DNA from 2 places in the Streptomyces sp. NBC_00440 genome. Region 1 is predicted to be linked to the other one. Evidence: riboswitches for the same ligand, from Rfam matches in the RefSeq annotation. Region 1 holds a riboswitch; the other holds the start of a gene.

The links. Region 1 has a riboswitch for cyclic di-AMP ahead of OHB13_RS28375 (M23 family metallopeptidase). Riboswitches for the same ligand answer to the same signal wherever they lie in the genome.
Region 2: linked by a shared signal. The riboswitch ahead of OHB13_RS13920 (transglycosylase family protein) and the one ahead of OHB13_RS28375 (M23 family metallopeptidase) in region 1 are both predicted to bind cyclic di-AMP.

The regions. Positions count from the first base shown of each region.
Region 1 is NZ_CP107921.1:6,314,815-6,319,314, forward strand. It holds gene OHB13_RS28365 (M16 family metallopeptidase) at 1-1,182, shown strand, start outside; gene OHB13_RS28370 (M16 family metallopeptidase) at 1,203-2,570, shown strand; cyclic di-AMP (ydaO/yuaA leader) riboswitch at 2,831-2,990, shown strand; gene OHB13_RS28375 (M23 family metallopeptidase) at 3,003-3,764, shown strand; gene OHB13_RS28380 (GntR family transcriptional regulator) at 3,994-4,500, shown strand, end outside.
Region 2 is NZ_CP107921.1:3,116,498-3,120,997, forward strand. It holds gene eno (phosphopyruvate hydratase) at 1-1,073, opposite strand, end outside; gene OHB13_RS13920 (transglycosylase family protein) at 1,360-2,070, opposite strand; cyclic di-AMP (ydaO/yuaA leader) riboswitch at 2,074-2,260, opposite strand; gene OHB13_RS13925 (LysM peptidoglycan-binding domain-containing protein) at 2,517-3,587, opposite strand; gene OHB13_RS13930 (cytochrome P450 family protein) at 3,724-4,500, opposite strand, start outside.

The DNA.
Region 1 (4,500 bases):
TCCGGACAGGTCCGGGGCAACGGCCACTTCGAGCTGGTACAGGGGGCCGGGGGCTCGCTCAACGGCACCACCAGCTTCGAGCGCACCAACTACTTCGAGACGATGCCCACGCACCAACTGGAGTTGGCGCTCTGGCTCGAAGCCGACCGGATGGGCTCCCTCCTCGCCGCGCTCGACGAGGAGTCCATGGAGAACCAGCGGGACGTCGTCAAGAACGAGCGGCGCCAGCGCTACGACAACGTGCCGTACGGCACCGCGTTCGAGAAGCTGACCGCCCTCTCCTACCCCGAGGGCCACCCGTACCACCACACGCCGATCGGCTCCATGGCCGATCTGGACGCGGCGACGCTGGAGGACGCCCGCGCGTTCTTCCGTACGAACTACGCACCCAACAACGCCGTGCTGTCGGTCGTCGGCGACATCGACCCGGAGCAGACGCTCGCCTGGGTCGAGAAGTACTTCGGCACCATCCCCTCCCACGACGGCAAGCAGCCGCCGCGGGACGGCTCGCTGCCCGACACCCTCGGCGGTGAGGTGCGCGAGGAGCTGTACGAGGAGGTGCCCTCGCGTGCCCTGATGGCCGCCTACCGGCTCCCCGAGGACGGCACCCGCGCGTGCGACGCGGCGGACATCGCGCTGACCATCCTGGGCGGCGGCGAATCGTCGCTGCTCCACAACAGGCTGGTGCGCCGGGACCGTACGGCGGTCGCCGCGGGCTTCGGCATGCTGCGGCTCTCCGGCGCCCCCTCGCTCGGCTGGCTGGACGTCAAGACGTCGGGCGGTGTCGAGGTCCCGCAGATCGAGGCGGCCGTCGACGAGGAGCTGGCCCGCTTCGCCGCCGAAGGCCCCACGGCCGAGGAGATGGAGCGCGCGCAGGCCCAGCTGGAGCGCGAGTGGCTCGACCGGCTCGGTACGGTCGCCGGCCGTGCCGACGAACTGTGCAGGTACGCCGTGCTGTTCGGCGACCCGCAGCTGGCGCTGACCGCTGTGGGCCGGGTGCTGGACATCACCGCCGAAGAGGTGCAGCAGGTCGCCAAGGCCCGGCTGCGCCCCGACAACCGGGCTGTGCTGGTGTACGAGCCCGCCACCGCCGATGAGCCCGAAGAGACCAGTGCGGACGGCGCGTCCGACGAGGCCACCGCAGCCACCGCAGCCACCCAGAGCACAGAGGCGGACCAGTGACCGACCCCGCGGCCGTGATGATGGCCTTCCACCCGCAGCCCCAGGCGGGTGCGCCCAGGCCCTGGGCCTTCCCGGCCCCCGAGCGCTCCACCCTGCCCAACGGCCTGACGGTGCTGCGCTGCCACCGTCCCGGACAGCAGGTCGTCGCGGTCGAGATCAGCCTCGACGCCCCGCTGGACGCCGAGCCCGAGGGGCTCGACGGCATCGCCACGATCATGGCGAGGGCGCTCTCCGAGGGCACCGACAAGCACAGCGCGGAGGAGTTCGCCGCCGAGCTGGAGCGCTGCGGCGCCACCCTCGACGCGCACGCCGACCACCCCGGCGTCCGGGTCTCCCTCGAAGTGCCGGTCTCCCGGCTGCCCAAGGCGCTCGGTCTGCTCGCCGACGCACTGCGGGCGCCCGCCTTCGCCCCGAGCGAGGTCGAGCGGATCGTGGGCAACCGGCTGGACGAGATCCCGCACGAGCTGGCCAACCCGGCCCGCCGCGCGGCCAAGCAGCTCTCCAAGGAGCTCTTCCCGGCCACCGCGCGCATGTCGCGTCCGCGCCAGGGCACCGAGGAGACGGTGGCGCGCATCGACGCGGCCGCCGTCCGCGCCTTCTACGACGCCTACGTCCGGCCGGCGACCGCCACCGCCGTGGTCGTCGGCGACCTGGCGGGGACCGACCTGGACGCGGTGCTCGCCGAGAGCCTCGGCGAGTGGAAGGGCAACGCGGGCACGCCCCGGCCGGTGCCCCCGATCACCGCGGACGACACCGGCCGGGTGATCGTCGTGGACCGGCCGGGAGCGGTCCAGACCCAGCTGCTGATCGGCCGGATCGGCGCCGACCGGCACGACCGTGTCTGGCCGGCCCAGATCCTCGGCACGTACTGCCTGGGCGGCACGCTCACCTCCCGTCTGGACCGCGTTCTGCGCGAGGAGAAGGGCTATACCTACGGCGTGCGGGCCTTCAGCCAGGTGCTCCGCTCCGCCCCCGACGGCACCGGCGCCGCCATGCTCGCCATCAGCGGTTCGGTGGACACCGAGTCGACGGGCCCCGCGCTCGACGACCTCTGGAAGGTCCTCAGGACGCTGGCCGCGGGCGGGCTGACCGACACCGAGCGGGACATCGCCGTACAGAACCTGGTGGGCGTCGCCCCGCTGAAGTACGAGACGGCCGCCGCGGTCGCGGCCACGCTCGCCGATCAGGTCGAGCAGCACCTGCCGGACGACTTCCAGGCACAGCTGTACGCGCGCCTCGCCGCGACCGGCACGGTCGAGGCGACCGCCGCCGTGGTCTCCGCCTTCCCCGCCGACCGGCTGGTGACGGTCCTGGTGGGGGACGCCGCGCAGATCGTGGAGCCGGTCAGGGCGCTGGGCATCGGCGAAGTGACCGTGGTCGAGAGCTGAGTCCCGGCCGCTCCGGGGCACCGGCGGCCGGACCGGATCTGCGGGGCCCCGGTGGGCAGTTCGTCCACCGGGGCCCCGACTGCATGCCGGGGGTGTGCGGGCCTCCGGGACGCGTGGCTGTGTACGCCTGCGGGTTGGCGTCTGTGGGATGGGCGTCTGTGGGATGTGCGACAAAATCCGCTGTCTGTTTGGCGCAACCAGGACGGACCACTTACCGTCACACTCGCTGTCCGTCGGACGTAAGCCGCAACCGCGGCGCCGGGCAGCGATCGCCGAGTCCCCGTCAGGCGCGAGCCCGGGGAGCCGGGGACCCACTCAGTCCCTGGGGTGAATCGGGGCCGCTCCACAGGGGCGGGCCCGTAGGAGACCTTCCTGCTCCGAACCCGTCAGCTAACCCGGTAGGCGAGAGGGAAGGAAAGGACCAGCCCCTTCATGGCGTTCAGCCGCCCTACCGGCAAGCACCGTGGCCCGAAGCGCCTGACCCGCAGGACCGCGGGCGTCGCCGGAGTCGCCACCCTCGCCACGGCCGGTGTCGTCGGCACCCTCGCCTCCCCGGCGATGGCCGACAGCGCGACGGTCTCCACGGCGCAGGAAGTCCGTCTCGACCGGACCATCCTTGTCGGTGACACCGTGGCCGACGAGATAGCCGCCCAGGCCACCGCACAGCAGCACGAGGCCGTGGCGAAGGCCAGGGCCGAGGCGGCAGCCGCGAAGGCGAAGGCCGAGCGCGAGGCCAAGAAGGCGGCCGAACAGCGCGCGGCCCGGACCGCTGCCCGCAAGCGCCTCAACGCCTATGTGGCCCCGGTCGCCAACTCGTATGTCTCCACCGGCTACAAGACCGGCGGCAGCCTCTGGTCGTCCGGCAGCCACACCGGCATCGACTTCCACGCCGCGAGCGGCACCCCGGTCCACGCCGTCGGCGCGGGCACGGTCGTGGAGGCCGGCTGGGGCGGCGCGTACGGCAACAACATCGTCATCCGGATGCACGACGGCACGTACACGCAGTACGGCCACCTCTCGTCCATCGGCGTCTCGGTCGGCCAGTCCGTCACATCGGACCAGCAGATCGCACTCTCCGGCGCCACCGGCAACGCCACGGGCCCGCACCTCCACTTCGAGGCCCGCACGGGCCCCGACTACGGCTCGGACATCGATCCCGTCGCGTATCTGCGCTCGCACGGCGTCAAGGTCTGAACCCGGCTGTCCCGTATGGCCCCGGCGCTCGTCGCGCCGGGGCCATACGCGTTCCGGGGTTCGCACGGATATCTTCCTCGCGCCGGGTGTTCGTACGTCCGGTTTTTGGCCGGCCAAAAGATATCCATGATTTACCGGGGGCCTTCGGGAATTAACATGCCCTGCCATAGAGTCGCCGCACAGGTGTGCACAGACCGCGATATGCGGGCGTCGATGCGGAGGTTCGGTCATGCGCGTTCCCGCACATTCGGTATGCACGGCAATCCGGGACGACATCATCTCGGGGGTGTACGAGCGGGGCGGCCGGCTGACCGAGGAGGTGCTCGCACGCCGGTACGGCGTCTCCCGTGTCCCGGTCCGCGAAGCCCTGCGGACCCTGGAGTCCGAGGGGTTCGTGGTCACCCGCCGGCACGCGGGCGCCTGTGTCGCCGAGCCGACCGAGCGGGAGGCGGCCGACCTGCTGGAGATACGGATACTGCTGGAGCCGATGGGGGCGGCGCGCGCCGCCCAGTGGCGGACCGAAGCCCATCTGAAGGTGCTCCGCGGCCTGGTCAGGCTGGGGCAGGAGCGGGCCGGGCGCGGCCAGGGCGAGGATCTGCGGTCGCTCGGCGGCTGGTTCCACGAGACGCTGGCGCAGGCGTCGGGCAGTTTGGCGCTGACCACGCTGCTCGGTCAGCTGCGGCAGAAGATCAGCTGGATGTACGCGGTCGACCAGCCGGCCCTTCCTGTCGTGTCC
Region 2 (4,500 bases), 3.2 Mb from region 1:
CCGTTGCGCTGCGCGAGCTCGACGGCGTCCAGGGTCTCGGTCAGCGAACCGATCTGGTTGACCTTGACGAGCAGGGCGTTGGCGGAGCCCTCCTCGATGCCGCGGGCCAGCCGCTCCGGGTTGGTGACGAAGAGGTCGTCGCCGACGATCTGGACCTTGGCGCCCAGCTTGTCGGTGATGACCTTCCAGCCGTCCCAGTCGTCCTCGTACAGCGGGTCCTCGATGGAGACGAGCGGGTACGAGGCGACGAGCTCCTCGTAGTACTCGGTCATCTCGGCGGCCGAGCGGGACTTGCCCTCGAACTCGTACTTGCCGTCCTTGTAGAACTCGGAGGCGGCGACGTCGAGCGCGAGCGCGATGTCCTTGCCCGGCGCGTAGCCGGCCTCCTTGATGGCCTCAAGGATGAGGTCGAGGGCGGCGCGGTTCGACTCCAGGTTCGGCGCGAAGCCGCCCTCGTCGCCGAGACCGGTCGACAGGCCCTTGGTCTTCAGGACCTTCTTGAGGGTGTGGTAAACCTCGGCGCCCCAGCGCAGCGCCTCCGAGAAGGACTCGGCGCCGATCGGCGCGATCATGAACTCCTGGATGTCGACGTTGGAGTCGGCGTGCGACCCGCCGTTCAGGATGTTCATCATCGGAACGGGCAGTAGGTGCGCGTTCGGGCCGCCCAGGTAGCGGAAGAGCGGGAGGTCGGAAGCCTCGGAAGCGGCGTGTGCCACGGCGAGCGAGACGCCGAGGATGGCGTTGGCGCCGAGCGAGCCCTTGTTCTCCGTCGCGTCCAGGTCGAACATCGCCTGGTCGATCAGGCGCTGCTCGGTGGCGTCGTAGCCGACGAGCTCCGGCCCGATCTGCTCGATGACGGCGAGGACTGCCTTCTCGACGCCCTTGCCCTGGTAACGGTTGGGGTCACCGTCGCGGAGCTCGATGGCCTCGAACGCACCGGTGGAGGCGCCGGACGGGACGGCGGCACGGCCCGTGCTGCCGTCGTCGAGGCCGACCTCGACCTCGACCGTGGGGTTGCCTCGGGAGTCCAGGATTTCCCGGGCTACGACGACGTCGATGGACGGCACTAGCATCTCCTTCTGGGATGTGACGCTATGGGCGCAGGGTCTCTTTGGCCTTGCGGCACGAGCCTAACCGGCTCGGAGCCATAGGCCTGCAGGGCGCCCGGACCCTGGGACGAAAAAGGGCCCAAAAGATCGTATGACGGTGTGAAAGTCACCAAATTTACCAGACCGTGACCACCTCACCGCCCCCGCCGGGCCGCCGGACGGAACCGGGACGCGGCTCCGGCGGAGAGACCCCCGGCCCGGCGCGTACGGGGGAGTCGCGCCGGGCCGGGGGTGCTGGGGAGAGCTGATATCAGCTCAGGTGGAGCTGCTGACCGGGGTAGATCAGGTTGGCGTCCTTCACGACGTCCTTGTTCAGGTCGAAGACCTTCTTCCAGCCACCGGAGACGTGCTCGGCCTTGGCGATCGTGGAGAGGGTGTCGCCGGCCTTGACCTTGTACTCGCCGTCACCCTTCTGGATCTTGGCGGGAGCGGCGTGCCGGGGAGCGGCGTGCTTCGGGGCGGCCGGCGCACTGGTGCGGGCCTCGCTGCGCGAAGCGGCCTGCTGGTCGCTGTGGCTGCTCTGCTGGTCGGCGCTCGACGAGGAGGAGCCGCTGTTCGAACCGGTGGAGACGTCCGGGCTCGGACCGCCGCTGGTCAGGCCGCCGGCACCGGCGCAGGACCAGGCGCCCGGACCCTGCATGGCGAGAAGCTTCTCGGCGGTGGCGATCTGCTGGCCCTTGGTGGCGAGGTCGGCACGCGGGGCGTACTGCGTACCGCCGGCGGCGGCCCAGCTGGAGTTGTTGAACTGGAGGCCGCCGTAGTAGCCGTTGCCCGTGTTGGTGGACCAGTTGCCACCGGACTCGCACTGCGCGACGGCGTCCCAGGTCGAGACCGAAGCGGCGGAGGCCGAGGTCGCCCCGATCAGCGGTACGGCCACAGCGGCACCGGCAACACCGGCGAGAGTGGCGACGCGGACGGCCTTCGAGGGGCGACGGTGCTTGGACTTGCTGGAAAACAGCATGAAGAATCTCCTCACCGACGCCTACGAGGTGAGCTGTCGGGTTCGGGCCAATGAGTTGCCCGGCTGCGCGGCCTAGCGCACAGCTTCACCCCAAGCCGGTCCCGGTTCGTGCCGTTCTCTGACTCTGAACGGACGGCCGGCCCCGGCGCTTACCTGGGTCCCCCGCTCCTGCCTGCGGCGCTTCTTAGCGTCACTGTTTCCCTTCGACCGATGGCAGGATTCGGCGTGGCGATCGAAGAGGCCCGCGGTGCGAGCGGTCTGACCGTAATCACAGGACCCCCCGATATTCAAAGATGAACATCGGGGAGCAAATCCCTGGTTTACGACCCCGCGTGACCTGTTTCCGCAGGTGAGGTGCGGCGTACGCCGGGCGGACAGTCCGGACATTCAGCAGCGCCGACGAGAGCCATGTCTCACTCGAACAGAAGCGGACATACAGGTCCGAACTACCCCTGATTTCGGTCGAGATCAAGGCTCTGGCCAGGAACGATGAAGTCCGGATCGCCTCCGACGGTCCGATGGTTCGCCGCGTAGAGCGCGGGCCATCCGCCGGGCAGATCGTGCGCCTCCGCGATGGACCACAGATTGTCACCCGCGCGGACGGTGTAGCTGCCGTCCGTACGGGCGTCATCGCGGGACACCTCCCCGCCGCGTGAAGCGTGCCGCCCGGTCTCGTCATGGCTCGCTCCGGAGCCACCGGTGGCCTCGCCGCCCCGGTGCTTGCCGCCCCCCGGGGCGTCACCGGAAGCAGGACCGGCGGGTGCCGCCGAGTCCGAGGGGCCGGGCGTGGCGGATGCGCTGGGGCCAGAAGTGCCCGAAGTGCCCGAAGTGCCCGAAGAGCCTGAATCGCCGGAAGAGTCTGATGTGTCCGATGAGGGGTCAGATGTGGGGGATGACGGGGCCGATGAGGAGGACGGGGCGCCCGAAGGGGAATCGGACGGGCTCGGACTCGCCTGCTTCGACGGCGCGTGCTTCGACGGTGTCTGCTTCGAACCGTCCGCGTCCGTGTCCCCGCCCGCCGGGTCCTTGGCGGAACCGGTCGGCTTGGCCGAATCGCTCGGCTTCGCGGAATCGGTCGGCTTCGCGGGGCTCGGGCTCGCGGTGTCCGGGGAGCCCGGGTCCACGGAGGCGCTGTCCGCGTCGTCCTTCGTCAGCCCGGCGATGGCCGCACAACTGGCCCAGGGAGTCGCACCCTCGGCCGCGTACACCTTCTTGGCCACGGCTATCTGCTGGGAGCGGCTGGCCAGGTCGGGGCGGGCCGCGTACTGCCCGCCTCCGTACTTGTCCCAGGTCGCCTGCGAGAACTGGAGGCCGCCGTAGTGCCCGTTGCCGAGGTCGGTGCTCCAGATGCCGCCGCTCTCGCACAGCGCCACCCGGTCCCAGGTCGTGGCGTCGGCAGCGTGGGCGCCGGTCGACGCCAGCAGCGGAAGGGCGATGGCCGAGCCCGTAACTCCTGCCGCTACGACAAGAGCTGGAGCCTGACGGGGGCGGCGGTGCCGACCGTTCCCGGTGCGCATGCGGTGGCCTTCCGTGTGACGGATGAGTCGAGGGGTGAACGTAGCCGCACTCGAACACCAGTCACAAGTCGATGCAGCGGAGATCACATGAAAGTCACATTCTTGACGCCCTGTCAGCCATGTACTGGTCAGGCCGTCAGTTGGGCGGGATATCGAACTCCACCGGAAGCGTGCGCAATCCCCGCATGATGAGCCCGCCGCGCCAGCGCAAATCGCCAGGTTCCGCCGCAAGTCGCAGGTCCGGCAGGCGGCGCAGCAGGGTGGCGAGCGCGGTCTGCGCCTCCAGCCGGGCGAGCGGCGCGCCGAGGCAGTAGTGGATGCCGTGCCCGTACCCCAGATGCTGGTTGTCGGTGCGTGAGAGGTCGAGCGTGTCGGGCTCGGTGAAGCGCTCGGGATCGCGGTCGGCCGCGGCCAGGACGACCAGTACGGGATCGCCCTCCGCGATGGACTGCCCGCCCAGGGTCAGCGCCTCGGTGGCGAACCGCCAGGTCGCCAGCTCCACCGGCCCGTCGTAGCGCAGGAGTTCCTCCACACCGGTGGCGAGGAGGTCGGTCTCCCCCGCCGCCAGTGACGCCTCCAGGCGCTCGCGCTGGTCCGGATTGCGGAGCAGCGCGTACATACCGTTGCCGATGAGGTTGACCGTCGTCTCGAACCCGGCGAAGAGCAGGATGAACGCCATCGCCGCGGCTTCGTTCTCGGTCAGGTGCTCGCCGTGGTCGCTCGCCCTGATGAGCCCGGAGATGAGGTCGTCGCCGGGGCTCTCCCGCTTGCGGTGGATGAGTTCGGCGAGGTAGTTCCGCATCTTCTTGACCGACCGTGCGACCCCGCCGCGCGGTCCGCCGCCGTGACGGATCATCATGCCCGCCCAGTCGCGGAAGTCGTCCTGGTCCTCGCGGGGGACGCCGAGCAGATC